DNA from 2 places in the Janthinobacterium sp. GL_088 genome. Region 1 is predicted to be linked to the other one. Evidence: predicted binding sites of a transcription regulator. Region 1 holds the regulator's gene; the other holds the start of a gene.
What was found. The regulator FliA, encoded in region 1, starts transcription of late flagellar genes. The targets are predictions, from matches to a motif close to CTAAAGTTTNNNNNNNNNNNGCCGNTA.

Region 1 (15,856 bases):
AGGACTTTCTCGTAGCGCTTGTTGTTCGTAATCAACTGCGCATAGTCCTTGAAGCTGTCCGCGTAGCTGTCGTAGGCGCGGAATTTTTCCACCTTGCGCTGCGCCTTGCCATTCACGTATTCCGTGGTGACGGCTTCCGTGACCTTGCCCTTCCAGTCGCTGGATGCCTTGATGCCGAACAGGTTGTGGCTGCTGCTGCCGTCGCGGGCGATGATTTCGCGCTTGCCCCAGCCCGTTTCCAGTGCCGCCTGGCCCAGCATGAACTTGGCCGGGATGCCCGTGGCGCGGCTGGCTTCTTCCGCATGCACGCCCAGTTTTTCCTGGAAGGCGCGCACGTGCGGCGCCTGCGTGGCGTTGGCCTTGTCGCTCAGGGTCTTGCCGGCGGCGGCGGCGCTGCCGGCGCCATCCGTCAGGGCGCCCTGCTGCTGGCGGAAGGCGGCCAGCGCCTGCGCCATGCTCGATGACCGGGGCGACGGCGCTTCGGCGCCATCGGCGGCCAGCGCCTGGTTCGACGACGACAGCTGGCGGATCAGCACGTCCGCCAGGCCCGTGCCCCGCTTGGCCAGGTTCTGGCTCGTCTGCTGGTCCAGCATCGAGGTGTACATCTTGCTTTGCTGGCTATCCATGATGCCGTCTTGCGGCGTCGCTTCGCGCATGCTTTTCATCATCATGTTGATGAACATGGCTTCGAATTGCGTGGCCGCCTCTTTCAGGGCGGCGGGGTCCTTCGCCTTGGCGGACTGGCGCAAGCCATCCATGCCTTTCACGTCATAGGCGGCGGTATTGCTGAGGTCGGTTTGACTGATCATGGCGTGTCCATCAAATGATTTCAAGTTCGGCGCGCAGCGAACCGGCCGCCTTCATCGCCTGCAGGATGGCCAGCAAGTCTTGCGGCGAGGCGCCGATGGCGTTGAGGGCTTTCACCACGTCGGACAGCGAGGCGCCGCCCTTGATCAGCATGACCTTGCCCGGTTCCTTCTTGATATCGATCTGCGCCGTCTGCGTGACCACCGTGCGTCCGCCCGACAAGGGCGCCGGCTGGCTCACTTGCGGCTCGACATTGATGGTAACGGACAGGTTGCCGTGCGAAATGGCGCACGTTTCCAGGGTCACGGACTGGTTCATCACGACGGAACCGGTGCGCGCGTTCATGATGACCTTGGCCGCCAGGCGGGCCGGGTTGACTTCGATGCTTTCCAGCTGGCCCAGGAAGGACACGCGCTGGTCGCTGCCGCTGGGCGACTGCACCTGGATCACGCGGCCATCGAGCGCGGCGGCCGTGCCGGCGCCGTAGCGGCTGTTGATGGCGTCGACCACGCGGCTGGCGGTGGCGAAATCGGTGGCGTTCAATTCCAGGCGGATGGTGTTGTTGGCGCCCAGCACTGACGGCACGCTGCGCTCGACGGTAGCACCACCAGAAATACGTCCCACGCTCAGGTGATTGATGACAACGGAGCTGCCGGCCGCCTGCGCGCCCACGCCTCCCACCAGCACGTTGCCTTGCGCCATGCCATACACCTGGCCATCGGCGCCCTTCAAGGGCGTCATCAATAAAGTGCCGCCGCGCAAGCTTTTCGCATTACCCATCGACGACACCGTCACGTCGAGCAACTGGCCCGGCTGGGCAAACGCGGGCAAGGCCGTCGTCACCATCACGGCGGCCACGTTTTTCAGCTGCAAACTGGTGCCTTGCGGCAAGTTGATGCCCTGCTGCTGCAGCATCGCCGCCACGCTCTGGATGGTGAATGGGGTTTGCGTGGTCTGGTCGCCGCTGCCGTCGAGGCCGACGACGAGGCCATAGCCCATCAGCTGATTCTGGCGCACGCCGGCGATGCTGGCCAGGTCCTTGATGCGCTCGGCCTGCGCCATGGGCGCCAGCAGAGAGATGGCCAGGCCGAAAATGGCGGCAAAGCGGGAAAAGGTAAAAGTTGCCATGATCAGAAAGGCAGCAGGCTGAGGAAGAAGCGCGAGGCCATCGAAGCCATCTCGGCGCGGTCGATCTGGCTGTTGGTGCGGTATTCGACGCGCGCTTCGGCCACCTGGGTCGAGGGCACGACATTGCCCGTGCCGATGGTGTCCGGATTGACCATGCCCGAGAAGCGGATGAATTCCGTGCCCTTGTTCATGGCGATCTGTTTTTCGCCGGCAACGATCAGGTTGCCGTTTGGCAATACCTCGATCACCGTCACGCCGATCGTGCCGCTAAAAGTGTTGCTGGCGGACTGGTTGTCGCCATCGGCAAATTTCGTCGCGCCATTTGCCGCCACGGTGCCGCCGAAACGGCCTTGGGCGAAGCCGGGCGTGCTGAAGCCCACGCTGCCCGACTTGTTGCCGGAACTGGCACCCGCCTTGACGGCATTCGTGCGCTCGGTGATGGCGATCGTCATGGTGTCGCCCACGTGGCGCGCGCGGCGGTCTTCGAAGGCGGGACGGTAGGTCGACGGCTGGTAGATGGAGCCGTTGTTGACGACCACGGGTTCCGGCATCGGCGCGCGCGTGGTGGTCGGGTATTGCACGATGGACGTAGGCGTGATGGCGCAGCCGGACAGCAGGACTGCAGAGAACAAAGCGATGATGGGGTATTGCATGGCGAACCTCCGCTGCCATCCGGCGGCGGATGGCATGACGACTATGAAAATTAAAGTTGCGACAGTTTCTGCAGCATTTGGTCGGATGTGGTGATGGCCTTGCTGTTGATCTCGTAGGCGCGCTGCGTCTGGATCATGTTGACCATTTCCTCGGCCACGTTGACGTTCGACGTCTCGATATAGCCCTGCATCAGCACGCCGGCGCCGTTCGTGCCCGGGGTGTTGGTTTGCGCCACGCCGGAAGCGCCCGTTTCCATGTACAGGTTTTCGCCCTTCGATTCCAGGCCGGCCGGGTTGACGAAGGTGGTCAGCTGCAACGAGCCGATTTGCGATGGCGCCACCGTGTCGGGCAAGGTAACGGAAACGGTGCCGTCGCGCGCCACGGTCAGGCTCAGCGCATTGGTCGGCACGGTGATGGCGGGCTGGATGACGAAACCTTCGGACGTCACCAGCTGGCCGTTGGCATCCGTCTGGAACGAGCCGTCGCGCGTGTAGGCGGTGGCGCCGTCCGGCATCAGCACCTGGAAGAAACCCGTGCCGTTGACCATCACGTCGCGCGAATTGCCCGATGCCTGGGGATTGCCCTGCGTATGGATGCGTTCGGTAGCCACGGTGCGCACGCCCGTGCCGATCTGCAAGCCCGATGGCAGCTGGGTTTGCTGCGACGATTGTGCGCCCGGCTGGCGCACATTTTGGTAAAGCAAGTCTTCAAACACGGCGCGCGACTTCTTGAAGCCGGTGGTGCTGACGTTGGCCAGGTTATTGGCGATCACGTCCATCTGCGTCTGTTGCGCTTCCAGGCCGGTTTTGGCAATCCAAAGGGAACGAATCATGATTTTTCTCCAATAACAGCGCTAACCAGCCCTGTAGACTATTTCTATGTGACCATTATGCGGTGGCCCCCATCAATTCAAAGCGAGGATCTGGGTGGCTTTCGCCGCGTTATTCTCGGCATTCTTCAACAGGCTCATTTGCGTTTCGAACTGGCGCGCCAGGGCGATCATGCTGACCATGGAGTCGACGGGGCTGACATTGCTGCCCTCCAGGGCACCGGTGGTCAGCTTGACGGCCTGGTCGGCCTGCGCCACCGTGCCATCCTTCAGGCGGAACAGGCCGTCGTCGCCGCGCACCAGTTGCTGCTCGGGCGGATTGACCAGCTTGATGCGCCCGAGCACCGTCGACGGGCCCGGCGGCACGTCCGTGGAAATCGTGCCCACCGTGCCGTCGCTGGCAATCGCTACCGTCACGCCGGGTGGAATCGCCATGGGGCCCGTATCGCCCTGCACCATCAGCCCGCCCTGCGTTTGCAGCATGCCGTTTTCATTGAGCTTCAGGGCGCCGTTGCGCGTGTAGGCTTCGGAACCGTCGGCCGACTGCACCGCGATCCAGCCGCCGTTTTCCACGGCCACGTCGAGCGCGCGGCCCGTGTGCTGCATCGGACCTTGCGTGAAATCGGAACCGACCGTCGAATCGACAACAAAGGTGCGCGTTGGCATCATGCCGTCGGCCACCACGGGCACGGCGCGGAACGAGTCGAGCTGGGCACGGAAACCCGTACTGGTGGCGTTCGCCAGGTTGTTCGCCGTGGTCGCCTGCTTGTCGAGGATGTGCTTGGCGCCCGAGCCGGCGGTGTAAATGAGACGGTCCATTTTCTATTTCTCCCAAACCAACAATAAAATCGGGGGCATGCGCCCCCGGTCAACTTATTAGCGGAGGTTGACTAAGGTTTGTAAAACGGAATCCTGCGTCTTGATGGTCTGCGCATTCGCCTGGTAGGCGCGCTGGGCCGTGATCATGTTGACCAGTTCCGCCGTCAGGTCGACGTTCGACACTTCGACGGCCGACGCGCGCAGGTCGCCCAGACCGCCCGAGCTTGGCGAACCCGTCATGGGACTGCCCGAGACCGAGCTTTCCGCCCAGGCATTGTTACCCAGCGGTTCGAGGCCATTCGGATTGGCAAACTTGGTCAATACCACCTGGCCCAGGTCGCGCGTCTTGCCATTGTTGTACTGCCCCTGGATCACGCCATCGGAACCCACGACGAAACGGCTCAGCTGGCCGGCCGCGTAGCCATCGGCCACGGTCCGCTTTTCGCTGGTGGACGAACTGAGCTGGGTGGAATTGGTGAAGTCGACCTTGATCGCCAGGTTGGCGTTCGCGCCTGTGGCAGGGAAGACGGGCAGGTTCACCGTCACCGGCAAGGTTTGCGGCGGCGTCAGGCCCAGCATGGCTGCCTTGTCCAGGTTGCCGACGCTGTTGAACACCAGCGAAGCCGACTTCACGGCGGGCACCTCCGTCACCGAGGAGATATTGGCGTCGATCTGGTCTGGCGTCAGGCTGGAATTGACGCCGTTGGGCACGGCGCTGCCATAGGTGGCGCTGATGGCATTCAACTGGGCGGTGCTGGCGCCGGCCAGCACCGCGGCGGCGCGCACTGCGGCGCCGGCCGCATTGCCATAGGCGACGGCGGCAGCCGTGATAGCCGCCGGTACCAGCGGCACGGCCGTGACGGCGGCCTGGTAGGTGGCACGCGCAGCCACCGAGGCGGCATCGGTCTGCGCTGCGGACGCCACTTTCGCGCTGGTGATTTCCTTGCCGTCAGTGGCCGAGTAGACATCCCATGTATTGGTGCCCGTCTTGACATAGAAATTGGACATGGTGTGCGCATTGCCCAGCGAGTCGAAAACCGGCACAGGGAATTGCTGGGTCCACGACTTTTGCTCGCCCACGGTGAACGGCACCACGGTCGGCATGGCCGATTTGGAATCGAGATTAATCTGGGTATCGACCTTGGTGGTCGCCTGCGGCGCCATGTCGGACGGGTCGATCTGCAGCGGCACGGTGGCGCCGGCCAGGATCTTGCCGTTCGCATCGGCCGGATAGCCGGTCAGCTGGGCTTTCTGCGCATTGATGATGAAGCCGCTCTTGTCGACCTGGAACTGGCCGTTGCGCGAATACTGGATGGCGCCGTTCACGCTGGTGCGGAAGAAACCGCCGCCATTGATGGCGATGTCGAGCGGATTGGACGAGCTCTCCAGGTTACCCTGGTTGAACAGCTGCGCCACTTGTGACACGGACACGCCGATGCCGGGCTGGTTGCCGCCCACGCCATACAGCGAGTTGGCATAGATGTCGGCAAACTGCGCCTGCGATTGCTTGAAACCCACGGTGGCCGAGTTGGCGATGTTGTTACCGATGACGTCCAGCGATTTGGCGGCGCCGTTCAAGCCGCTCAGGCCTTGTTGGAAAGACATTGTGTTCTCCTGGTAGAAATTAGGGGTAGAGGGTCACGCTAAGGGGAAGCGGCTTACAAAATCTGTTTCACATCGGCCATGGTGATACTGCCCACGCCCGGCACGTTCAATTTCACGCCACCCGCGCCCGTCGACACGCTGGCGACCGAGCCAAACATCAGCGCCGCGGCATCGGTCAGCTTGGCGCCGCCGCGCGTGGCTTCCACCGAAAAGGTGTAGGCGCCATCCGGCAGCACGATGTTCTTGCCATCCTTGTCGAGCTCGGCGGTGGAACCGTTCCAGCCCAGCGGCAAAGTACCCGCGTCCTGCGGGCCCAGGTCGATGGAATGGACTTCCTTGCCCGTGCTGTTGTAGATGATGACCTTGACCTTGTCGGCCGGAGTCGCCAAGTCCACGCCCAGCAGGGCCGCGCTCTTGCTCAAGTTGATGCTCTTGCCTGCCGTCAGCACGCCGTGGCCGATGATATTGGCCGCCTGCATCGATTCGGCCTGCTGGTAGCTGGTTTTGAGCGTTTCCAGGGTGGTATTGAGCTTGTTGACGCCCGTCACCGTGGACAGCTGGGCCAGCTGGCTCGTCAGCTGTGCATTGTCCAGCGGGTTCATCGGATCCTGGTTTTGCAGCTGGGTCACCAGCAGGGTCAGGAATTTGTTCGTTTCTTCCTCGACGCTGCCTTTCTCGGCCGTGGTCTTCTTCGGATTCATCGTCGCCATCAGGTCGGTGACTTTGGAGGTGCTGGTATCGATGGTTGCCATATTGGTCAGTCAGCCTTATTGGCCGAGGGTGAGGGTTTTCAGGAGCAGCGATTTGGCCGCGTTCATGGTTTCCACGTTGGTCTGGTACGAACGCGAAGCCGACAGCATGTTGACCATCTCGTCGACCGTATTCACGTTGGGCATGGTGACGTAGCCCTTCTCGTCGGCCAGCGGATTCTTCGGGTCGTAGACCAGCTTCATCGGCGACGGATCTTCGATCACCTTCTGCACCTTGACGGCCGTGGCGCCATTGGCCATGGGCACGGCTTCAAACACCACCTGCTTGGCGCGGTAGGCTTCGCCCGTGGCGCTGGTGGCGCTGTCGGCATTGGCCAGATTGCTGGCCACCGTGTTCAGGCGCTGCGCCTGGGCGCTCATGGCCGAACCGGAAACATTGAAGATATTAAATAGCGACATGATTATTGTCCTCCCTGGATGGCCGTCAGCATGCCCTTGATCTGCGAGTTGAGGAACGTCACGGCCGCCTCGTAGCGGATGGCGTTATCGGCAAACGCATTGCGCTCGAGATCCATGTCGACCGTATTGCCATCGACGGCGCCCTGGGCCGGCGCGCGGTACAGCAACGGCGTGCCGTCGGCCAGGGTCTCGACCTTGCCGCCACCGGCTGCGCCCGCAGATGCGGCCACGCCCTTGCCCGGCAAATGCTGCGGCGCCGTGCCCTTCAGCGCAGGCGGCACGCCGTCCTTGCGCGCCATCGCGCCCTTCAGCGCGGCGGCGAAATCGACATCGCGCGCCTTGTAGTTGGGCGTGTCGGCATTGGCGATGTTCGAGGCGAGCAATTCCTGGCGCGTCGAGCGCAGGCTCAGCGCCGTCTCGTTGAAGCGCATGTAATCGTCGAGTTTCCATATCATGTCAGGCTCCGGAAAGATCTGCCACTGGCGCCCGAGATGGCGGAAGGATGGCGGTATAGTGATGACAGGAAACATAGTACGGCGCCCACCAGCAAGACCATCGCCGGATCAGACCATACTTTTACCCCTTAATCGGCGCTTCGAACGGGGCGGCGTGCACTATCATGGCAGTATTCCAGAGGCCTATCACCATGAAAACACCGCTTGCTTTCTTCTTTGCTTTTGCCGCCCTGCCACTGCTGGCCCAGGCGCAAAACGCCGGCCGGCAAACGCCGGAAGCGCTGCGCAACAGCGTGGAACAGTTCCTGCAGGTGCAAAGCAACGGTTTGCCGGGCAAGGTGACCATCACCGTCGGCGCCGTCGATCCGCGCCTGAACCTGGCCGCCTGCCCCGCGCCGCAAGCATTCATGGCGCCGGGCGCGCGCGCCTGGGGCAAGACCACCGTCGGCGTACGCTGCACGGCGCCCTCCAGCTGGACCATTTATTTGCAAGCGAACGTGGCTGTCGTGGGCGACTACGTGGCCAGCGCCGTGCCGCTGGCGCAGGGACAAGCCATCGACGCCAGCCAGCTGGTGACGATGCAGGGCGACCTGGCCGCATTGCCGGCAGGCATCGCTACCGACATGGCGCAAGTGGTGGGCGCCAGCACGAATATTTCCTTACCGCCAGGCACGCCGATGCGCCTCGACACCCTGCGCCGCAAGCCGGTGGTGATGCAGGGCCAGCTGGTGCGCGTCGTTTCGAGTGGCAACGGTTTCCAGGTGGCATCAGAAGGACGCGCCATCGGCAGTGCCGGCGATGGCCAGACGGTGCAGGTACGCACGCAGAGCGGCCAGCAGATCAGCGGCGTGGCGCGGGCTGGCGGCATGGTGGAGGTGGCGTTCTAAACACGGATGGACAGCGATATTGTGGTCTGGCGCACTAAAGTTTCGGAAGAAGGTGCCGATAATGACACATATCCCGGAGTTTTTTGACTTCGACCAGACGAGGATCACGCTGTGAAAATTACCGACAACACCATTAAAAGCAATCCCGGCCTGCCGGTGGCGCCCGCGAGTACCTCCGGCGCCCGGAATGCCGAGAAAGCCCAGGCAACACCGACAACGTCGGACAATGTACGCCTGTCGCCGCAAGGACAGGCATTGGCGGCCAGTGCAACTGCCGGCAGCGGCGCCGTGTTCGACACGAAAAAAGTCGAACGCATCAAGCTGGCGATCGCCGACGGCCAGTTCCAGGTCAACTCAGAAAAAGTGGCGGACGGGCTCCTCGACACGGTCAAGGACTTGCTGCACTCACGAAATAGATAGGTTCCCTCATGCAATCAGTGACTCCGTTTTCCAGCCTGCGCGACGAGCAACAGCTCATGACCACATTGCTGGCATTGATGAAAGAAGAACAGCGGCATCTGGTTGCGGCTGACATCGATGCAATCACGGAGCTCACCGTACGCAAGACGGCACTCGTAGGACAATTGAGCCAGCTGGCGGCGCAACGCCACCAGGCGCTGGCGGCAGCCGGCTTCATGGCCGCCGAAGCGGGCATGGAAGACTGGCTGGTCGGCGCCAATGAAGCCGAAGCGGCGCCCCTGTGGAAAGCCCTGCTCGAGACGACGCGCGAAGCCAAGGAACAGAACCGCCTGAACAGCCTGCTCGTCAACAAGCACATGGTACATACGCAAGGTGCCCTGAACGCCATGCGCCCCCCGGCCCAAAGCGGCAATTTCTACGGCCCCAGTGGCCAGCCAACGACCAACACGGCCAGCCGGCGCGTCGTCATCGGCTAGTTTCCCTTATTGACCAGTTCAACCGTGCGCGGGACGCCCCGCGTGCTGGCGATATTTCGCCACGATGGCTTGCGCCCTGGCGCTGGCGGCCGCTTGCTGCTCCGGCGTCAGTTCGGCCTGCAGCCAGTGCCAGTACTCATCCTGATACGGATTGGCGACGCCGGGCGCCAGGATATCGTCGTAGACCTGGCGCAGGGCCAGCAGGTAGCCATACGCCTGCGACGCATCCTTCCGCACCACCTCGCCATCGCGCAGGTAGGCCATCATCAGCGTCGACACGCTGCTCAGTTCCGCCTCGTCCGCCTGCGCCGTCAGCTGGGCGATGGCTTGCCGCTTCCACGCCTGCACCAGCGGATCGTCGGGACGGTTGCGCAGCGCGCTGCGGTCGCCGAACGGCCCTTCCGACAGGAACAGGGTGGCCGCACCGGGCACGCCGCCTTGCGCGGCGGTGGCCAGGTAGCCGAGGCGATCCTCGCGCTGGCGCTGCGTCAGGCCCCCGCACAGCTGCTGCTGGGCGGCTTTTTCTTCCGCCGTCATCTCGCGCCCCAGCTCGAATTCCATCCCCGGCAAGCGGCTTTCGCGCTGGAAGACGATGCAGTCGTCGATCAGGTTGAAGGCCGCATACGCGTCTTCCGCCCTGCCGCTGGCGCCCAGGCGTTCGAGCCGTTGCGCCAGGGAAACGACAACGGGCATTTCAGCCGCAGGGACGGAAGCATCGATACTCAAATACGATTCCAGGCTGCGCCCCGGCGCAGCGCTGGCCACAGATTCCGGCGCGCCGCCGTCGGGTGCTGGCCAGTACACGAGCGCCAGCACTGCCGCGATGGCGGCGGCGATGGCGATGCTGGTGAATTTGACGTTCATGGTGAGGATGCGCGTGGATGGGAAGCGCACGTTACCACAGGCGCGCGGCAGCGGGCCGCACGCCTGTGCACTCTCAGCCGCCGGCCTTTTTCGCCTGGTGGCCCAGTTTGGCCAGCGCGGCCAGGATGGTGTCCACATGGTCGCCCTGCACTTCGATCACGCCATCCTTGACCGTGCCGCCCGAACCGCACTGCGTGCGCAACTGCTTGCCCAGCAGGGCCAGCGCAATGGCGTCCAGCGCCAAGCCTTTTACCACGGTGACGCTCTTGCCGCCGCGGCCCTTGGTCTGGCGCGACACGCGCACCACGCCGTCTCCGGAGGGCGCCGCCTTGGCTTGCGCCTTGCACGCGCATTGCGCCAGCGGCTGTCGGCAGGCGGGACACATACGGCCCGTTTCGGTGGAATAGACGAGACCGCCCAGGGAGCTGCTTTTCATGAGGAAGAGATAAAAGAGAGAAGGCCGCGATTGTACCAAGCGGCGGCGTTCAATTGGCTGGTGCCACCGGCGCCGTCGGCACTTCCGTCACCGTTTCGGGGATGCCCGACAAAATCGTCACGGCGACCCGGCGGTTACGCGCGCGCCCTTCCGCCGTTTCGTTGGGCGCCACGGGAATATTGTCGGCGTGGCCCACGGCCGTCAGGCGCGAAGCCTTGACGCCGCTGGCGATGAACAGGCGCACCACGGCGCTGGCGCGCGCGGCCGACAATTCCCAGTTCGAGGCAAAATTGGAATTGCTGATCGGCTGCACGTCCGTATGCCCTTCCACCTGCACGTCGTGCGTGTCGTCCTTGAGCAGCACGGCCACGGCGCGCAAGGCCTGGTCCGACTCCGTCGTCAGCCGCGCCGCGCCCGGGTCGAACAGCACGCTGGCATTGATTTCCACGCTCACGCCGCGGCTCGTCTGCGTGACGCGCACCTTGCCCTCCTTCACCAGCGGCGCCAGGGTCGACGTCAGGTCCTGCGCCAGGCGCGTCATGTGTTCGCGTTCGCGGCGGATGGCTTCCGTGCGGCGTTTCAGGGCGGGGTTCGGCAGCGGGATGGCCTGTGGCGCTTCCATGATGATGGGCGGCGCGCCCTTTTCCAGGCTGAAGGCCTGGCCGATGGCGTTCTGGAAGACGCGGTATTTACCTTCGTTGACTTGCGAAATCGCATACATCACGACGAAAAAGGCGAACAGCAGGGTGATGAAGTCGGCGTACGAGATCAGCCAGCGGTCCTGGTTGTCCGGTTCCTCGTCATACTTCCTGCGCGCGCGCCGCATCATGGTCAATGCTCGTGCAAGAGGCTGGACACGCGCTCTTCGATGATGCGCGTATGGTCGCCCGTGGCGATGTCGTACAGCACGGCGGCCGTGATTTCGTATTGCAGCACCCGGCGCGAAACAATGGCCTTGAGTTTATTCGCCACCGGCAGGAACAGCAGGTTGGCCAGGCCCACGCCATAAATCGTCGAGACAAACGCCACGGCGATGCCGCTGCCCAGCTTGCTCGGGTCGGTGAGGTTTTCCATGACGTGGATCAAGCCCAGCACGGCGCCCAGGATGCCGATGGTGGGCGAATAGCCGGCCGCCGATTCCCACACCTTGACGGCCTGGCGCTCGGCCATTTCGTAGGCGGAAATTTCCACGTCGAGCAGCTGGCGCAGCTTGTCGGGCGCGATGCCGTCGACGATCATGCGCAAACCCTTGGCGTTGAAGCGGTCGGCCGTGTTTTCCATCAGGCGCTCCAGCGCCAGCGGGCCGTCGCGGCGCGCCGTCAGACTCCATTGCCCGATGTCGCGCGCCAGCGCGGCGCGCGTGTCGGACGGCGGCAGGAAGACCCAGCGCAACATTTCCAGGCCACGCACAAAAGTGCGCAGCCGCGTTTGCAGCAGCACGGCGCCGAAGGTGCCGACGATGACGATGGCAAAGGCGGCCGGCTGCAGCAGGGAGGCCATCTTGCCGCCTTCCAGTGCCTGGCCGACCAACAGGCCCGCCAGCGCCAGCGCCAGCCCGATTACGCTGGACCAGTCCACGCCAGCTCCCTCAAGGTTGCGCGCAGGCGCGCGACGGCCTGGGTATGCAGCTGCGAGACGCGCGATTCCGACACGCCCATCACCGCGCCGATCTCCTTCAGGTTCAGCTCTTCTTCGTAGTACAGGCCCATGAGTATTTTCTCGCGTGGCGGCAGCGCGTCGATGGCATCGATCACGGATTGCCGGAAATCGGTATCGAGCAGGGAACGCAAGGGGTCGCTGTCCTCGTCCACGCAGTGGCGGTCGAGGAAGCTGTCATTGCCGTCCGGGTCATGAAAGTCTTCGTAGTACACAAGCTGGTGGCCGCCGCCGTCGCCCAGCATTTCCTGGTAGTCGGCCAGCGACATTTTCAGCAGTTTCGCCACTTCCGACTCCGTCGGCGGGTGGCCGAGGCGCTGCTGCAAGGTGCTCATCGCCTCTTCGATCTTGCGCATGTTCTGGCGCATGCTGCGCGGCAGCCAGTCGCTGGTGCGCAATTCGTCGAGCATGGCGCCGCGGATGCGCAGCACGGCATACGTCTCGAACTGCGCGCCATGCGTCTCTTCATAGCGGCTGATGGCATCGAGCAGACCGATCATGCCGGCCTGGATCAGGTCATCGACCTCGACCGAAGGCGGCAATTTCGCCTTCATATGGTGCGCCAGACGCTTCACCAGCGGAATGTGCTCCGTCAGCAAATAGTCCTTGTTCGATTTCCCTTTGACCGTGTACATAGGCTGCTTATTGTTTTCTCATCTTATCTGGTGCTACGGTTCGATTCAGGCGCTGAACTGGTGCGTGCTCCCCGTCTGGTACAAGGTGCCACCCAGCACCGGCGCCGCCGAACGGGCCAGCCGCTCGGCCAGTCCGCGAAACGCCACCGACGCGCCCGCCAGCGGAAACGCATCGACCACGCTGCGGCCCAGGCGCGCCGCGCGGTGCAGATATTCATCGGCAGGCACCGAACCCATCGAGGTCAGCTTCACGGCCAGGTAGCGGCTCGCCGCCTGCGCCATATTATCGTATACCACTTTTGCCTCGGATTCGGAAGCGCCGGTGACGAGAATGCCGAAGGGACGGCGTCCCAGTTCCTGGCTCAGGCGCTTGATCAGGCAGTACGCCGCCTTGATCGAGGTGGCGCTGGTCGACACTTGCACGACGATATCGGACGAGGCCATCAAGGGCACGGGGAAACAGGCGCCCTCGTCTGCCACGACGCCGTCAACCAGCACGATGCCGCTCTGGCGCGCCAGCACGTCGAAAGTCTTGCCCAGGCGGCGCAATTCGTCCTCGCCCGCATAGTCCATGCTGTCCATCAAATGGTTACGCGCGCCCAGGCTGGCCACGCCGAAGCCTTGCGGCACCTGGTGGATGACCTGGTTCAAGCCGCACTGCTGGCGCGCCACGTCGCGCAGGCTGGCGCCGTGCGCCAGGCCCAGGCGCGCAGCCACGCCATCGCTGCCGCCGCTGGCGTCGAGCAGCAGCACGTCATTGCCGCCGTAGACGAGCGAAGCGCCCAGGTTGACCAGCATGGCGCCCTTGTCGTCCTGCGGCGTGGCCGACAGGAACGTCATGACGCGCGGCTGCGGGCCGGCCAGCATGCGGCGCAAGCCTTCGGCCTGGTCGAAATCGAAATTAGCCAAGGTGCACCCCGCGCGCTTCATTGTTGCGGGCGGCCGCCTGCGCCATCAGCAGCGGCAGTTCGGCATCGGAAAACTGCGTCGCCGCCGAGTCGCGCTTGAGCTTGAAGGCGCGGTCGATCAGGTAGCCGCGGTCGGCCAGGTACAGGTCTTCCGGCACGCGCTGGCCGTTCGACACATAAAACAGGTTCAGCTTCTGGCGGATCACCACGTCGAGCACGTTGCCGATCGAGGCCGCTTCATCGAGCTTGGTCATGATGCAGCCGGCCAGGCCGCTGCCCTGGTAGGCGCGCACCACTTCGTTCAACGTTTCCTGCGTCGCCGTGGAATTGAGGCACAACAAACGTTTCACGTCGGCGCCGGCGCCCGACAGCATGGCCACCTGTTCCGTCACCATCTGGTCGCGCTGGCTCACGCCCACCGTGTCGATCAGCACCGTGTGCTTGTTCTTCAATTCCTTCAGGGCGATGCGCAAGTCCGCCTCGTCCTTCACCGAATGCACCATCACGCCGAGGATCTTGCCGTAGATGCGCAGCTGTTCGTGCGCGCCGATACGATAGGCATCCGTGGTGATCAGGGCCAGCTTTTCCGGGCCGTGGCGCATCACGCAGCGGGCCGCCAGCTTGGCCGTGCTGGTGGTCTTGCCGACGCCGGTCGGGCCGACCAGGGCAAACACGCCGCCCTGCTCCAGCATGGCGTCTTCATTGGCCACAGTATTGAGGTTGCGGCTCAGGACCGTCTTGATCCAGCGCATGCTTTGCGCGCCATCGAGGCCGGCCGGCAGCTTGTCGATCAGATAGCGCGCCAGGCTGGCCGAGAAGCCGGCCGCCAGCATTTCGCGCAGCACCACGGCTTTTTGCGGCTCGCGCTGCTGCGTCGAACCCCACGAGATTTCCGCCAGCTGGGTTTCCATCATGCCGCGCATGGCGCGGATTTCATTCATCATGCCGCTCATTTCGGCGGCGGCGTTTTCCTTGACGTGCGCCAGCGCGCTGGCCATCATCTGCTGCATGCGGGCCATGTCCACTGGCTCGGAGGCAGCCTGGCGCGGCGCGGCAGGACGTGGCGCGGCCGGGCGCTGGGCCGGGGCGGCAGGACGCTGCGGCGTGGCGAACTGGGTCTGCAACTGGGGACGGGGCTGGGCCATTTCGGAGGCGGCCGGCGGCGACGCCAGCGAAGCGGCATCGTCATTGGCCAGCGCGAGGATTTCCACCACGCCATCGGCCTGGCGGTTCGACAGGATCACGGCGTCGGGGCCCAGCGCTTCGCGCACCTTGCGCAGCGCATCGCGCGACGAGGCGCCCGTAAATTTCTTCACATTCATGACCGGCCTCCCAAGGCGGGGGTGGCGCAATATTGGCTGAACTGTGTGACCATCGTCGACTCCTGTTGCTTGAGTGCTGTCTTCCACATGGACACAGATCACCCGGACAGTTTCCATTATTAGCGATGCTTACAGGAAATGATCGAAGGAACAGGACGGGAAAGTACCCGTTATTCAGTTTGCCGGGAGGAAATTGATGTTTATTTGACCAAAAGCAAGGATCGAGGGTCGATCCCGCCGGGACCGCCCCTACGTGCCGCTTAACGCAACTACTGCGCGCCCACCAGGGCCGTGACGCGGATCGTCTTGGTTTCCGGCACTTCCGCATGCGACAGCACTTTGAGCTGCGGCAAGGCGCGGCGCAGGAAGCGCGACAGCAGGGCGCGCAGCGGCGCCGGCACCAGCAGCACCGGCGTCAGGCCCAGCGCTTCCTGTTGCTGGGCAGCCAGGCCCGCCTGGTGCGCGATGGTGTCGGCCAGGCCCGGCTCGATGCCGGCGCCATCGCCGCCATTGCCCATCGCTTGCATCAGCAGCCGCTCCAGGCGGCTGTCCAGGGTCATCACGGACAGTTCGGCCGAGCCGGGGAACAATTGCTGCACGATGGCGCGGCCCAGGGCCACGCGCACCAGCGCCGTCAGTTCATTCGGGTCTTGCGTGCTGACCGTATGCTCGGCCAGGGTTTCGATGATGCTGCGCATGTCGCGGATGTGCACGCCCTCGGCCAGCAGGTTCTGCAGCACCTTTTGCAAGGTCGACAGCGACAGCATCTTCGGCACCAGATCTTCC
Region 2 (15,856 bases), 2.8 Mb from region 1:
GCCGCCCGGACGGCACCATGGTGGGCTGGCTGGAAGAAAATGCGCTGAACGCCAGCCACCCGTACGCCAAGTACAAGGCGGACCACCTGCCGACGGAATACGGCACCCTGAAGGCCAACGATGGCCAGACGCTGTATTACTCCATCGTCAAGCCGTCGAACTTCGACGCAAATAAGCGCTATCCTGTCTACCTGTCGACGTATGGCGGTCCGCACTCGCAGCACGTGGCGCGCCGCTGGGGCAACAACTTCGACCAGTACATGGCGCAGCAGGGCTTTGTCGTCTTCCGCCTCGATAACCGGGGTTCGTCGCGCCGCGAGCGCGCGTTCACGGACGCCATCTATCACAACCTGGGCGCGGCCGAAGTGGCGGACCAGCTGGTGGGCATCGACTGGCTGGGCAAGCAAAGCTTCGTCGATGCGAAACGCATCGGCGTGTTCGGCTGGAGCTACGGCGGCTTCATGACCCTGCGTCTGCTGTCGGCTGCGTCCGACAAGATCGCCATGGGTGTTTCCGTGGCACCCGTCACCGACTGGTCGCTGTACGACACCCACTACACGGAGCAATTCCTCGGCATGCCGAAGGAAAACGTGGATGGCTACAAGGCCAGCACCGTGTTCGCCCACCTCGACGGCCTGAAGTCGCCGCTGCTGCTGGTACACGGCATGGCCGACGATAACGTCTTGTTCAGCAACAGCACGCGACTGATCGACGCGCTCGTGAACCGTGGCGTGCAATTCGACCTGATGACGTATCCGGGCGCCAAGCACGGCATCTCGTCGCGCGCAGGCCAGCGCCACGTGTACAAGAAAATCGAAATGTTCTTCAAGCAGAACCTGATGAAGCCAGCACAGTAAGATTGCGCTGCATCAGATAAAAAACCGCCGCCTGTCTCGCGACAGGCGGCGGTTTTTTTACATTCTTGCTGCCAGAATTATGGCTTGCGAGTCACAGTTTCGACCGCATCTTTCACATCGCCAACTTTCTTCTGCACTTTGCCTTCGACCTGGTTTGCCAGGCCCTTGGCTTGCTGTTCTTCGCTGCCGACCAGTTTGCCAGCTTGTTCCTGGATTTTACCGCCGACTTCCTTCAGTTTACCTTCGACTTGATCTTTGTTCATGATGGATCCTCACTGTAGTTGGTACATCTGTTGTCCTGCCCCGAAGGGCCGGTACTGCGGCTCACACGCTGCTTGTTGCGTGTCGATGTGTCCATAGTACGCAGTGGGGATCAAAGGCTCTGTACGGTTCCTAACACAGCGCCGACATCATCAATTACGCCTGCGCGCCCTTGCGCCAGACCGTCGCCAGCCACGGCTGCTGGTCGCGCGGCAAGCCGGGCGGACGGTAATACTGCTCGATCAAGGTAAAACCGGCCGCCTGCACGTAAGCGGCCCAGGTCGCTTCGTCGTGATAGCTGCCGTAGCGGGCGCCATTCCAGCCTTCCTGGTTTTGCCCGCGCGGGTTCGAGCTGAACAGCACGCCACCGGGCTTCAGGCACGCGTACAAAGCGCGCAGCACGCCGGGCAAGGCGGCGCTGGGCACGTGGAACAGCACGGCATTGGCGAACACGCCGTCGAAGTGCCCTGCAGGCAAAGCGAGGTCGACAAAATCCTGCTGCCAGACAGTGCAGCCGCTGTAGGCGCGCGCCATCTCGACGAAGCGGGGACAGCCATCGACGCCCGTGGCGTGATGGCCCATGGCCGTGAACGCCTTCAGGTCGCGGCCAGGGCCGCAGCCGAGGTCGAGGATCGCCAGCGGCGCCGGCTTGCCGATGGCGGCCAGCAGTGCGCTGATATTCTGGCTGACGTCGTGGTCGCGCGTGCCTTCGAAAAACTGCTCGGCGCTGGCGTCGTAATGGGCCAGGGTGCGTTCGGTGATGGCGTGGATGGGGTCTTGCGGATATTGCGGTGGGGTCGGCTTCATGGCGCTCCTGTCATCGATGGGCGCATTTTACGCTGCCGACCGGCACCCCGGCCGGCAGCGTCAGCACTCTTACCAGACGCGCACGCGCTGTTCCGGCGCCAGGTACAACTGCTGCCCCGGCTTGACGTCGAAGGCCGGATACCAGGCGTCGAGGTTGCGCACGGTGGCGGCGCGGTATTGCGCCGGCGCATGGCCATCCGTGAGGATTTGCTGGCGCGCCGCCGCTTCGCGCGCCTTGCTGCGCCAGCTGACGCCATAGCCCGTGAAGAAATCGCGGTCCGCGCCCGCCTGCACCGGCTTGCCTTGCTGCGACAGGGTGAACGCGTCATGCGCGGCCGCCACGCCGGCCAGGTCCGCCAGGTTTTCACTCAGGGTCAGCTGGCCATTCACGGCCAGGTCGGGGAATGGCTTGTATGCCGCGAACTGCGCCACCAATTGCTTGGATGCCGTCTGGAAATGCGCCAGGTCGGCCGGCGTCCACCAGTCGCGCAACTTGCCCTGGGCGTCGAACTGGGCGCCCTGGTCGTCAAAACTGTGGCTGATTTCGTGGCCGATGGTGGCGCCGATGCCGCCATAGTTGGCCGCGTCGGATGCCTGCGGGTCGAAGAACGGCGGCTGCAGGATGGCGGCCGGGAAGTTCAGCGCATTTTGCAACGGCAAGTTGACGGCGTTGACCAGCTGGGCCGGCATGGCCCAGGCCTTGCGGTCGGGCGACTGGCCCAGCTTGGCCAGCTCCTGCCGGTAGTGGAACTGTTCCGCCCGCTGCACATTGCCAAGCGCGTCGCCGCGTACCACGCGCAAGCCCGCATAGCTGTCCCAGCGCTCCGGATAGCCCACGCCCACGTACAGGGTCTTGAGCTTTTCCTGCGCCTGCGCCTTGGTGGCCGGCGCCATCCAGTCCAGCTTGTCGATGCGGCGCGAGAAGGCGGCCACGATATTCGTCACCATGTCTTGCACGCGGGCTTTCGATTCCGGCGGGAAATAGCGCTCCACGTACAGCTTGCCAACGGCGTCGCTCAGGGCCGCATTCGTCGCGGCCAGTGCGCGCTTGCTGCGCGGCGACTGCTGCGGCGTGCCGCTCAGGGCGCTGCCATAGAAGGCGAAGCGCTGGTCGGCGGCCGCCTTCGGCAAGGTGGTGCTGAAATGGTTGATGGCGTGGAAGGCGAGGAAATCCTTCCACGTGGCCAGCGGCACGCTTGCCACCAGGGCCGCGCTGCCCGTCATGGCCGTCGGGTGCCAGACGATGAAATCCGTCTGCTGGCCCAGGCCGGCCGCCTGGAAGAAGGCTTTCCAGTCCAGGCCCGGCGCCTTGCTGGGGAAGTCGGCGGCGCGCCACGCGTTATTGCCCTTGGCGACATCGGCCGAATCCTCGCGGCTGGCGTGGCTGGCGGCAATTTTCTGCTCCAGCGCAAACACGCGCGCAGCGCGGGCCGGCGCATCGCTGTAGCCGGCCTGCTTGAGCATGGCCGCGATATGCGCCTGGTAGCCCGCGCGCAAGCCCTGCATGCGGGCGCTGTCGCCCTGGTAAAACGCGCGGTCAGGCAAGCCCAGCCCGCCCTGCAGCAGGTAGGCGACATTGCGCGTGGTGTCGTTCAAGTCTTGCGCCACCCACAGACCGAACAGGTTTTCCGTATAAAAATTGGTGGAATTGAGCGGGTCGACATCGGCGCGCAGGCTCTCGCCCAGCGCGCGGGCCAGCCCTGCCTGGTCGCGTATGCCATTGATCTTTGTCAACAAGGGCTTGATCGGCGCCCAGCCTTTCGCTTCGATAGCCGATTCATCCATCCAGGAACGGTAAAAATCGCTGACCTGGCGCGCGGAGGCATCCGCCTGCGGCGCCGCCGCCAGGCTTTCGACGAGGCCGATGATGCGCTCGTTGGTGGCGTTGGCGAGGATGGCGAACGAGCCCCAGCTGCTGCGGTCGGCGGGAATCTCCGTGCCGCGCAGCCAGTCGCCATTCACGTAATCATAGAAGTCGTCGCCGGGCAAGGCAGCGGAGACAGCCACATCGGCCGCCGCTGGCTGGGCATGCGCCTGGGCGGGCAAGCCGGCCAGCGAAACGCCGGCCAGGGCGAGGATGATGGCGGCCTGGACTGGCGTCCGGGACCAGGAAAAACGCAAACCGTGCATGGCGATCCTTTCAATGGAATAGTCAAAATCATAGCCTGTTTCCCATGAAAAAAGCGTCCCTGAACTTTTTTGCATACGGACAAAAAATCGGCCTATAGTTTCACGACCCCGCGCCGCGTGTACGCCAAGGAGATTGCCATGCAACTGGAAGCGCTGTTTCAGCAACCCCACGCCCTGCCTGCCGCCCCGAAGATCGTCGATGAACTGGTGCGCAGTTTCGACAACCCCGCCATTGCCACCGAAGACATCGCGCGCCAGCTGGGAGCGGATCCGGCCTTGAGCGCCAAGCTGCTGCGGCTGGCCAACTCGGCGTATTACCACGTCTCGCGCAGCATCGGCACGGTGGAAGACGCCGTGCTGATGCTCGGCTTTGTAACCGTGCGCACGCTTGTCATCAGCTCGGGCCTGGTCAGCGGCTACAAGGCCGTGCCAGGACTGAATCTGCCGCAATTCTGGCGCTACAGCCTGCACAGCGCCGTGTCGGCCCGCTGGATCGCCAGACAGACGGGCGACAACCAGGACCTGGCCTTCACCATCGGCATGATGCATGCGATCGGACAACTGGTGATCCATGCCGCCATGCCCGAGCAAGCCATGCAGCTCGACAAGATCGCCCCGCCGCTCGATGCGCGCCGGCTCGACGCGGAGCGGGTTTCTCTGGGCTATGACTATGCGCAGGTGGGCGCCGAACTGGCGCGCCGCTGGAAGTTCCCCCCTGCCTTTGCCGACGCCATCGCCGCCTTTCCCGATCCCTTGGCCAAGGCGCCCCTGAACCGCCAGGCCGCCATCATCCACCTGGCAGCCTGGCGCGCCCGTATTGATGAAAACGCGCTGAGCAATGAAGAAATCATCGCTTGCTACCCCAGCAACGTGGCTGAAGCGCTCGGTTTGCCACCCTCGGTTCTCGTGGACAAGATGCCGCCGCCTGCCGAACTGAGCGCAGGATTGGAAGAACTCGTCAAATAAATCCATCAGCGCCGGCATCGTCGGCCCAGCATCCATGCGGCTTGGCGGGCGATTTCGGCGGCCCGCCAAAACTATCCAAATTATTTTCACTTTTTTTTCAAAAACACCCTCAAGTTCCGGATAAGCACGCCGTTAATCTAGACAAGCGGTAATCCATTCACTAGTTACGGGTGTGCTCATGACCTCCAACGACGTTCTCTCGATGTATGAAAATATTGCAGGAATGACCAATAAAATGGTCGTGGCCGCACGTTCGAGCGACTGGAATGACTTGGATGCCCTGGAAAACCAGTGCGCCAGCGCCGCCAGCGCGACCATGACGGGCAAGGTGCCTGCCCTGGCCGGTGCCTCGCGCCTGCGCAAGATCGACTTGCTCAAGCAAATCCTGGCAAACGACCGCGAAATCCGCACCATTACGGAACCGTGGATGACGCAGCTGCCGAACGCCATGCAGGGCGCGCGCGCGCGCATGTAAGAAGTTACAGCACCAGAAACGACAAAAGCACCCGCGGGTGCTTTTTTTACATCTATTCCCCGGCAAGAAGCGCGGCAGTTGCGGCGCTCAGGAACAAGGAGGGGAAATTTGGAAGGCGAGCCCCAGGTATCTCCTGGCGTCGCCTCGCTGCCGGTTGCATCCGGCGTTCGCGAGCACATCGTCGGCATCGCGAACCGCTTCCAGACCCAGGCGTTTATGCAACGCTACACCTGTTTGCCGCGCCACACTATCGTTGGTGACTGCGCCAGGCTGGGGCTGTTTTGTCGTAGAGCAAGTCCACTGAATTAATCATATCACCATCTTTGAAAAATAGGCAATACGATAGACAAGCATTTTCCTATCTTTTTCAATATCTTTTTTTATATCAAATTACAGTACCGCCTTGCAGCACGCTTAACGCGAGAACGGCTCCGGCTCCGACTCGTCTGCCGCCCCCTCTTCCACCGCTTCCGTCAGCACGGGCACCTCCTTCTTCTTGCGGCGGAACGGCTTGCGCAGCAAGACCCAGTATTTCGACGGCGCACCCGGCCCTGCCGCCTGCCTGCGCTTGCGCACGACATACACGATGAGCGCCGTCAGCAACAGAAAGAGTAAGGTGCCGATACCGAGCCACAGCAAGCCGTTGCCGCCCGCCTTCTTTTCCTTCTCGACGGCTGGCGCCGCGTGCAGGGGCTTCGGCCTGGCATGCGGCACCGGCACCGGCGCCTCGGCCGGCGCGGCAGCCGGCGCAGCGGTGGCGGGCTGAGCCAGTGCTTTTTGCAAGGCGCCGATCTTGCCTTCCAATTCGCCGAGCTTGTCATTCAGGGCCGCGTTTTTCTCATCCAGCGCCACGCACGCTTGCGCCTGCCCGGCATCCGCCTGGGGTGCGCAGGCGGCCACGGGCGCCGTGGCACGGCGCAGCGGCTGCGCACGCAGCGCGGGAGCAGGCGGCTTGGGCGCGGCAGGCGGCGGCACGAAGACGCGCGCCGGGCGCACCAGGCCCTCGGCACGCGCGCGGGCCGCCAGCACGGCGGCATCAGGCGATGGCGCGCCGGCCACTGCACGTGGCAACGGCGCGGGGACAGGCATGGGTACCGGAACGGCGGGCCTGGCCGGTGCACTGACGGCAGCGGCAGCAGGCGGGGCCGGCGTCAGCCACAAGGTGCCCAGGCGCACGACGGCGCCTGGGCCATTACCCAGCAACAAATACAGATGCACATGGCCCGCCTGGATCGCTTGCCGGGTACTCACGCGCACATAGTGGCGCCCGCCGCGTTCCAGCGGGCTGATCGTCAAGGCTTGCAGGGCCGGATCCATGCCGATGCCGCCGCCGCGGTACACATCGGGCGAGGCCAGGCGCACTGCCACGCCATTGGCTTCCTCGGGCGCCAAGGCCGTCAGTTCGATCTCGGCCAGCAGGGGTTGGCCCATATGCGACAGCACGGCCATGTCACCCAGTTCGGCCGCCATGACAGGCGGCAAGGCCAGGCTGGCGGCGGCGCACGCGATCAGGGACCAACGGGGAGTAATGCTGCTCTGCATGGACTGATCGCTTTGATAACAAGATAAATAATGGGGACTCGCCTGTCTTTAACGGCAGGAAAACGCAAAAATATAGATGGGCCAAGACAAAATGATGCAATACAGCATCATCCTGTGCCTTTTTGGCGCCTGGAGTACACTCGATCCACCTCCATCGATGAAAGGGATGCCATGAGTAGCAGAATCGAACGCGACAGTTTCGGCCCGATCGACGTACCCGCCGACCGGCTGTGGGGAGCGCAAACGCAGCGCTCGCTTGAGCACTTCCATATCTCCACGGAAAAGATGCCGCCCGAACTGATCGCCGCCCTGGCCACCGTCAAGCGGGCGGCCGCCCACGTCAACCTGGACTTGGGCTTACTAGACGGCAAGAAGGCCGTTGCCATCACGCAGGCCGCCGACGAAGTGCTGGCCGGCAAGCACGACGCAGAATTTCCGCTGGCCGTCTGGCAGACGGGTTCTGGCACGCAAAGCAATATGAACATGAACGAAGTGCTGGCCAACCGCGGTTCCGAGCTGATCGGCGGATTGCGGGGAGAAGAGCGCCTGCTGCACCCGAACGACGACGTCAACCTGGGCCAGTCCTCGAACGATATATTTCCCACCGCAATCCACGTGGCCGCCGCCCTGGCCGTTGCCAACACGGTCTTGCCGCCGCTGCGCCAGCTGCGCGCCACGCTCGATGCGAAAGCCACGGAATTTGCCGACATCGTCAAGATCGGCCGCACCCATTTGCAGGATGCGACGCCGTTGACCCTGGGCCAGGAATTTTCCGGCTACGTGGCACAGCTGGACTTTGCCGAGCACATCATCACGGCATCGTTGCCGCCGCTGCTGCAACTGGCCGCCGGCGGCACGGCCGTGGGCACAGGTTTGAATGCCCACGTGGAATTTGCCGGCCGCATCGCGGCCGAGCTGGCGCGCCTGACGGGCCAGCCTTTCGAGACGGCCAGCAACAAGTTCGCCGCCCTGGCCGCCCACGACGCCCTGGTCGCCGCCCATGGCGCACTGAAAACCCTGGCCACGGCCCTGATGAAAATAGCCAACGACGTGCGCTGGATGGCGTCCGGCCCCCGTTCCGGCCTCGGTGAAATCACCATCCCCGAAAACGAGCCGGGCAGCTCCATCATGCCGGGCAAGGTCAATCCTACCCAGTGCGAAGCGCTGACCATGCTGTGCTGCCAGGTCTTCGGCAACGACGTCGCCATCACGGTGGGCGGCGCCTCGGGCAATTTCGAGCTGAACGTCTTCAAGCCATTGATTGCACACAACTTCCTGCAAAGCGCGCGCCTGCTGGGCGATGGCATGCGCAGCTTCGACGAGCATTGCGCGCACGGCATCGAACCGAACCGTGGTCGCATCGCCGACCTGATGGAGCGTTCCTTGATGCTGGTCACGGCGCTGGCGCCGCACATCGGCTACGACAAGGCGGCGCAAATCGCCAAGCAGGCCCAGCACGAAGGCACGACCTTGAAGGAAGCGGCGCTGGCCCTGGGCTTTGTGACGGAAGAGCAATTCGGTGCGTGGATCGTGCCCCTGGAGATGACGCGGCCCAACAAAAGCTGACTTCCACCCTGCATTGCTGGCGGCTTCAGGTAAACTATGAGTTAGTTGAGGTCGTCATCAAGTGTTGAAAACACATCATTGCAATAAGGGATACAATGCAAAAAGTAAGCTTTGATTTAACATCCGAGTTCGTCGAGCTGAACCAGCTGTTGAAGCTGGTCGGCCTGTGCGACAGCGGTGGCGCAGGCAAGGTCATGGTCGATAGCGGCGTGGTGAAGGTCGATGGCAAGAAGGAATTGCGCAAGACCGCCAAGATCCGCGCCGGCCAGGTCGTCAGCGTGGGCGATATCCGTATCACGGTCGTCGCTCCCGTGTGATGCCGGCATGGGGCGCGAAAGCGGCCCCATGCGTCCAGCCAGCACCGCTGCCAGCCGGCTGCCTGGATCAAGCTGCAACATGTCGTTATTGTCAGATAAATATCGATTGCAGAAGGGGAGCGCCATGGACCAGCCCGAACAAGGTACGCGCAGCCAGGAACGCCTGATCGGCGACTTGCGCCAGGTAATAGAAAACGCGGAAGAATTGCTGCGTAACACAGACAAATACACCAGCAGCCTGTACCAGAGCGCGCGCGCCAGGCTGGAACTGGCCCTCGTCGCGGCCACGGCCGAACTGGCCCGCTTTGAAGAGGAGCAAGTGACGCGCATGATGGACGCCACCCTGGCCGCGAATGCCCTGTACAGCGATCAGACGGGCGAAGCGCGCCTGCTGCGGGCCTTCGAATAAGCCGTCACGCCGTCAATACCGCATGCGCCAGCCACTGGCGCAAATGCGCGGCCAGGTCGAATGCCGGGTCCAGCTCGAATGCCGCATCGAGCGCGGCGCCAAACGTCTGGCCCTGCTGCAAGGCCAGCAAGGCTGCGTGCGCGGCCGCATCCAGTACCAGTACCTGCGCCTTCCAGCGCGTCCTGCATACCAGCGCATAGCTGTCCACCTGCATCTCCTGCGGAAACCTTCCCTTTCCCTCACCTTCCTGATGCGCCTGCCACAGGGCCGCCACTTGCCAGCTGGACGCCAGCAAGGCGCAAGCGGGATGCAAGCGGAAACGCCGCGCTTCCAGTTGATCGGGATGCAGGGCGGCCAGCGCCTCGGGCGCCAGGCCCTGCGCATCGGCCGCGTAATGCGCCAGGTGCACGGCCCATTCCAGGCGCGCCATGTCCGGCAGATACGGCAAGTCGGCCACAGGCGGAAAACTGGTCAGAAAATCGGCGAAACGGGCGCCAAACTCATTCAAATCCGCGCTATCCGACGGATACTGGCGGCCATACGCGCGTGCCAGGCCAGCAAAGAATGCCTCGCCCACCAGCGCCAGCACGACGGGATAGGCGTAGCCCAGGGTGCGGCGCCAGGTGGCACTCGCATTGCCGCGGTACAGTGAAAAACGCTGCGGCACCGATTCTCCCGCGAACGCTGGCAATGTGGCCTCAGCATCCAGCAAGGCCGTGGCAAATGCTTGCTGGCCGGCCGCCAGCGCGTCAAACGACACGGGCGGCGGCGGGGACGGCAGCATCGCTCCCTGCCATGGCGCTTGCGGCGCATGGCGCGCCAGCATGGCTTGCGCCTTGTCCGCTTCGCCCAGCAGGATATCGAGGGTGGGCAAATCCGTATCCCATTCGACCAGGGTAGGCATGGCGCCAAAGCGCTGCAAGGCGGCCGCATACAAATCCCAGACGGGCTCGGCCACGGCGGCGCCATGGTGGTCGATCACGGCATGCGGCGTCTGCAGGTGGCCCCCCAGGTGCAGCTCGCCCACGCTGCCCGGTGCAATGGACTGCATGGCCGTCAAGGCGTCTTCGCCGTGGTTGCACTGGTTCACATACAGATTATTGATATCGAGCAGCAGGCCACAGCCGCTGCGGCGCGCCAGCTCCGCCAGGAATTGCGCCTCGCTCATGGCATCGTCGGCAAAACGCAGGTAAGTGGAGACATTTTCCAGCAAGATCGGCCTTTTCAGCACATCCTGCACCCTCCCAACTCTTGCGCACAGCAAATCCAGGGCGGCGCCATTCAAGGCCAGCGGCAACAGATCATTGAGTTGCTGCTGCGCCACGGCGCCCCAGCTCAGGTGTTCCGACACGAGGGCCGGCTCGATGCGCTCGGCCACGGCGCGCACGCGCTGCAAATGGGCTTCGGAAAAGCCGCGCGCGGAACCCAAGCCCAGGCCCACGCCATGCAGGCTGATAGGGTAATCCTGGCGCAGGGCTTGCAGCATATGATTATCCCAGCCCGACGACTGCAGATAATTTTCAGTGTGCACTTCCAGCCAGCCCACCTTGGGACGGCGCGCCAGGAAGTCGCGGTAGTGCGCGGCGCGCAGGCCGACGCCGGCAAGCGCCTGGATGGGCGGCGGCATGGGCAGGCGGCGGACGCTTAGGGCTGCGTGGCCGGTTTTGCAGCCTTGCCGGCCTTGATGGGCTTGACGGAGCCGCCCGCCTGCTCGCACGTGCCCTTGGCAACATAAGTCCATTCGGTCGGCAGGTTGTCCGCCTCCGCCTGGCCCGCGCAGGAATGCGCGCCATCGGACGAGGCGCAATCGTTCTGCCCTGCCTTGGCCACGCCATAGCATTTTTCCTTGTCGCCAGGAGCGGGACCATCGTGCGCGGCCGCGTTGATGGCAGTGCCGGCACAGAGGCCCGCGAGGGCGGCGGCGATGAGAGCTTGGCGTTTGTTCATGGTGATTCCTCTTGCTTGGGTCAAAGTAATCGATAAGTCACGGCACGCCCCATGTTGCGCCATGGGGCAACGCGAGGTCATGGACGTCATTTTACTGAATCGGCCGCGCCATGGCGAACCATGGTCAATTAGTCAACTTACACAGGCGGGAAGGAAGGCGAAAAGGAAGCAAAAAGGCAGACAAAAACGCCTACTCGCCACCGTCGATGACGGTGGTGTGGGCGTAAGTAGTGCGAGCGCCAGGCTGGCGCCGCGGGACTGCGCTCAGGCGGTCGTGTTGATGCGGCTGCCGAGGTGAGCCGGCAGGCTGGGCGCCGACTGTACCGGTGGCAACGCCGCCAGCAAGGCCGTGGCAGTCGAGCTTTGGATATCCTGGGCTTTTTTCAGGACAGTCAAGCCGACGGCTTGCCGCGTGCCTGTCTCCGCCATCGTGGTTGACAGTTGAGCAATGCTTCCGACGTCCATACGTTTCTCCAATGAGGTTCTACCCTTGTTAACGGATGCCGCCGGCAAACCTTTAGCTTATTTTTCCTGCTTATTTTCCAACTGCAGCAGCAGCCAGGCCAGCACGTGCTCGCGCGCATTCAAGTCCAGCCATTGCACGCCCTCGCGCAAATCGGCCGGCGCCGGGCTGTCGGACGCCACGGCGATCACATGCGGGTCATGCGGATATAGGGGTGCCTGCCCCACTTCCGGGCGGAACACTTCCAGCTTGGGGATGGGGTCCGTCTTGAAACCTTCGACCAGGGTCAGGTCTGCCGGCCCCATGCGGGACAATTGCTGCGCCAGGCTCGGTTCCGGCGCCCCGCGCAGCTCATGCACGATGGCAAAACGGTACGGCGACGCCACCAGCACTTCCGCCGCCCCGGCCAGGCGCAGGCGGGCGCTGTCTTTTTGCGGCGGTTCCAGCGCCAGGTCATGGTGGCTGTGCTTGACCAGGTTGACGCGCAAGCCGCGCGCCGCCAGTTCCTTCACCACAAATTCCAGCAGGGTCGTCTTGCCGCTACCGGAACGGCCGATCACACCGAGTACCGGGTGTGCGGGCATCGCATCGTGCATGGTCACTCCTTGATTGAGAAGGAATGATTATACGCAGCCCCACGGGCGCGACCGCCTGGCGCAGCGCCGCACATTGCCCAGCTCATCACCCAAGTCAAGCGCTGCCGGGTTTTCCCCCATTCCGGTCACCAAAGGGCGCCGGCTTGGCGCCCTGCCGCCGGCGCCGGCCTGTGGACTTCGGCGCTGTCGTTCCCGCGGTTTTATTCGCCGTTTTATTATTCACCGCCTGCGCATTCCTGGCCCTGCGCGCCACTTGCCGGTGCGCGGCGATCGCGCCCGCCTCCGCATCGGACTGGAAAGGGATGGCGGCAGCGGCGGCCAGCTCGCCATCGGGCGGGCAGGCGGACGCCAGCGGGGAAAAATCCTGCGCCCGCACCTCCGCCTCCCATGCGGCCCGCTGCGCCAGCACAGCAGCGGGCACGGCGGGCGCCGCGCGCGCTTGCGCCAGGGTCAGCACGGCGCCCAGGCCGCTGGCGGCCGCCACGCGCGCGCCCATCTGGGGCAAGGCGCCATCGGCGGCGCGGCAAAAGCGCTGCAAGATAGTTTTAATGATCGACGTGTGATCGACCACCTCGTGACTGACACTGCCCGGCGCGATCAGCGGCGACACCAACAGCATGGGCACGCGCACGCCGTAGCGGCGAAACGCGGGATCGTCGTCGATGGCGGCGCCAGGCGGCACATGGTCGAAAAAGCCGCCGTGCTCGTCATAGCTGAGGATGAGCAAGGTGCGCGCCCAGGCCGGGCCGCGCGACAGGGCCTGGTAGACCTGCGCCACCAGCGCCTGGCCGGCGCGGATATCGGCCGGCGGATGGTCGTCATTCTCAAAAAAATGCGGATCGATCCAGCTGACGGAAGGCAAGGTGCCCGCCAGCGCATCGCCGATGAAGCCATAGCGGCGGGCGCTGGAGCCAAACGGTTCGTACAGCTCGGACGAGCGGTAGTGATCGTCCGTCAGCGCCAGGCTCCAGGGCTTCCAGGCGGAATAAAATTTCCAGCTGACCTGGGCCCGCTCGAGGTGGCGCACGAAGGACTTGTTCGCATACAGGGGCACGCGCTTGCTATCCTTGCTGCCGGCCGCCTTGCCGCTGACCGCATACAGGCGGTTGGGCCAGGTGGCGCCCGGCACGGAGCTGAAACAGCGGTCGCAGACACAGAACTCCCGCGCCAGGAAATCGTACATGGGCAAGTCGGCCCCATTGTAGTAGCCCATCACCAGGTCGATGTCGGGGTCGCCCGGATGCGTTTGCGCATAGTCGTCGATGAAGCCGCCGTTATTGTTTTGCAATTGCTGCGCCACCGACATGCCCGTATGCGACGGGTCTTGCTGCGGGCAAAAGGCCGTGCGCCGCAAATGGTGCACGGGGTAACTGACGCCCGCATGCACGTTGGCATGGCTGGCCTGCAAGCCGTCGATGTCGGCGCGCCCGCCTTCCAGGCTCAGGTAGCCAAGCATGTGGTCGAACGAGCGGTTTTCCATCATCAGCACGACGATATGGTCGATGCGCGCCAGGTTCCCCAAGCCATGCGCATCAAGCACACCCTCGCCAGCAGCAGCGGCAGCAATCATCGGACCTCCCCGGCCGCGCACACGGTCGCAGCGCCCCTGGTTCGACCAGGCCCCGCCAGTATGGTTCAGCTATGGCGGCATGACCTTGATACGCAACAACTCAATACGGCACGCGGTAGCGGTAGCCCTTGAAACTGAAGATAGCCGCTTTCGGCTGCAACTTTTCCAGTACCAGGCCGGGCGCCAGCTCCTCGCCTTCGTGGCGCAAGACCTTGTCGATCAGCAGCAGTCGGTCGGCCGGATTCTTCGAATAGATATAGCCGCCGATGGCGACCGCGGGGATTTGCCGCTGTATCGGCTCGGGCAAGTCGCGCATGCCGGGCACGCTCTCTTCCGCTGCAAGCGCAGGTACGGGCACGGCAGGAGCCGGAGCGGGGACAGACGGCGCGGCCTGACCGGGCGACTCCTGCTTCGGTTCCGGCACGGGCCTGGCATGGTGCACGGGCGCGGCGGTGGCCGCCGGCGGCACGGGCGTGACTTGCGCAACAAGAAGCGGCGCAGGTGCGGGGGCCGCCGGTGGTGCAGCTGCTGGCATCGGCGCGGGCACAGCCTGGGCCAGCACGGCTGGAACGACAGCAATCGCCGCAGGTGCCGTGGCCACCGCCTGCCAAGGCTGCCACAGCAGCAATGCGGCCGCCACGACTACCGTCACGCCGCCCAGCGCCAGCCAGACGGGGGCGCGCCGCGACGCGCCGGACGCGGCGGCATCATGCAGCTGCACTTGCGGTGCGTGGATCGACGGCAGCTCGCCCAGCTGGCGCTCGGCTTGCGATTTTTTCAGTGCTTCAAGTATGTAGGACATCTTATTTCCCCGCCACCATCGCCGTCGCAGCGGGCGCCGCCACGGCAGGAGCTGCGCTGCTCAGGCGCGGCTCCGTGTTATCGCCCAGCTGCATCAGGCGTATGTACGTTTTCGGGCCCGCCAGGCCATCGGCCCGCAGGTTCTGGCTTTGCTGGAAAGCCCGCAGCTGGCCTTGCATCTCGGCATCAAGCGGCAGATTGGCGGCCGGCGCAGGCAAGCCCCGCTGTTGCGCCAGGCGCTGCGCCAGCCAGTCCACGTCGGCGCCGCGTGCGCCCAGCGGCACCTCGTCGCGCCAGCTGCGCGGGGCCCGCCAGAAGGTCGTGAAACCGCCATCGCTGCGCTGCGCCAGCTGGGCCAGCGGCAGGCTTTGCTGCTTGCCGTCCAGCATCAAGGTGGCCATTTCGTCCTGCAAGCGCGTCAGCAGCGCCAGCTGTTCCCGCCCCTCCCCGTCGCGCAGGGTCAGCAGGGCGGGACGGTCCAGCACGCGCAGCTCGGCGATGCCGCCCCGGCTGTGCAGGCAGCGCAGGCCGGCGCGGGCGCCCGCCTGGCAAGCGTCGCCGGCCGGCAACTGCTCGCCCCACAGGGCGGCCAGCTGGCGCAGCACGGCGTTGCGGTCCGGCACGCTGACCGGTGCGGGCACGGATGCGGCGGCAGCCACCACGGCGGAGGCGGCCGGCACGGAGGCGGCCAAGACAGGTACAGCAGGCACGGCGGACGGGGACGGCATGAAATGCCAGGCCAGCGCGGCCGTGACCAGCGCGCCGGCCAGCACGCCACCGGCCACGTGTGGCCAGCGCAGGCCCCGTCCGGCAACCGGCGTGCCCTCTTCCGCAAACACTTCCTCGGCGGCGCGGCGCAGGATCTGACGCGTCACCTGCGGCTGGTTTTCCACGTAGGCGCCCAGCAGCGCGCGGTCGCACAACAGGTTGATGCGGCGCGGCACTCCCTTGCTCAAGGCATGGATGTGCGCCATCAAACGCGGCGCGAACGGTGTCTGCGCCGTGCTGCCCGCCACGGCCAGGCGGTGGCGGATGTAGCTGGCCGTCTCGTCCGCCGTCAGCGAACCGAGGTGATAGCGGGCGATGACGCGCTGCGCCAACTGTTCCAGCTCGGGCCGGGCCAGCATGGCGCGCAATTCCGGCTGGCCG

Region 2: AC3IQ7_RS07440 (flagellar protein FliT) is a predicted target of FliA. The motif match lies at 5,130-5,156, and genes of this name have one in related genera.

What each region holds. Positions count from the first base shown of each region.
Region 1 is NZ_CM174453.1:5,359,966-5,375,821, forward strand. It holds gene flgJ (flagellar assembly peptidoglycan hydrolase FlgJ) at 1-809, opposite strand, end outside; gene AC3IQ7_RS23915 (flagellar basal body P-ring protein FlgI) at 820-1,935, opposite strand; gene AC3IQ7_RS23920 (flagellar basal body L-ring protein FlgH) at 1,938-2,588, opposite strand; gene flgG (flagellar basal-body rod protein FlgG) at 2,639-3,421, opposite strand; gene AC3IQ7_RS23930 (flagellar basal body rod protein FlgF) at 3,494-4,237, opposite strand; gene AC3IQ7_RS23935 (flagellar hook protein FlgE) at 4,295-5,842, opposite strand; gene AC3IQ7_RS23940 (flagellar hook assembly protein FlgD) at 5,896-6,594, opposite strand; gene flgC (flagellar basal body rod protein FlgC) at 6,610-7,011, opposite strand; gene flgB (flagellar basal body rod protein FlgB) at 7,014-7,466, opposite strand; gene flgA (flagellar basal body P-ring formation chaperone FlgA) at 7,658-8,353, shown strand; gene flgM (flagellar biosynthesis anti-sigma factor FlgM) at 8,465-8,773, shown strand; gene AC3IQ7_RS23965 (flagella synthesis protein FlgN) at 8,782-9,249, shown strand; gene AC3IQ7_RS23970 (hypothetical protein) at 9,268-10,113, opposite strand; gene AC3IQ7_RS23975 (translation initiation factor Sui1) at 10,187-10,549, opposite strand; gene motD (flagellar motor protein MotD) at 10,599-11,375, opposite strand; gene AC3IQ7_RS23985 (flagellar motor protein) at 11,381-12,127, opposite strand; gene AC3IQ7_RS23990 (RNA polymerase sigma factor FliA) at 12,109-12,840, opposite strand; gene AC3IQ7_RS23995 (MinD/ParA family ATP-binding protein) at 12,886-13,749, opposite strand; gene flhF (flagellar biosynthesis GTPase FlhF) at 13,742-15,070, opposite strand; gene flhA (flagellar biosynthesis protein FlhA) at 15,340-15,856, opposite strand, start outside.
Region 2 is NZ_CM174453.1:1,653,933-1,669,788, reverse strand. It holds gene AC3IQ7_RS07465 (S9 family peptidase) at 1-857, shown strand, start outside; gene AC3IQ7_RS07460 (CsbD family protein) at 935-1,120, opposite strand; gene AC3IQ7_RS07455 (class I SAM-dependent methyltransferase) at 1,275-1,925, opposite strand; gene AC3IQ7_RS07450 (M13 family metallopeptidase) at 1,995-4,055, opposite strand; gene AC3IQ7_RS07445 (HDOD domain-containing protein) at 4,194-5,021, shown strand; gene AC3IQ7_RS07440 (flagellar protein FliT) at 5,200-5,496, shown strand; gene AC3IQ7_RS07435 (type IV pilus assembly protein FimV) at 5,911-7,038, opposite strand; gene fumC (class II fumarate hydratase) at 7,210-8,604, shown strand; gene AC3IQ7_RS07425 (RNA-binding S4 domain-containing protein) at 8,700-8,921, shown strand; gene AC3IQ7_RS07420 (hypothetical protein) at 9,046-9,330, shown strand; gene bufB (MNIO family bufferin maturase) at 9,335-10,957, opposite strand; gene AC3IQ7_RS07410 (BufA1 family periplasmic bufferin-type metallophore) at 10,975-11,277, opposite strand; gene AC3IQ7_RS07405 (YjfB family protein) at 11,542-11,742, opposite strand; gene mobB (molybdopterin-guanine dinucleotide biosynthesis protein B) at 11,800-12,336, opposite strand; gene AC3IQ7_RS07395 (alkaline phosphatase family protein) at 12,431-13,906, opposite strand; gene AC3IQ7_RS07390 (general secretion pathway protein GspB) at 14,007-14,708, opposite strand; gene AC3IQ7_RS07385 (AAA family ATPase) at 14,710-15,856, opposite strand, start outside.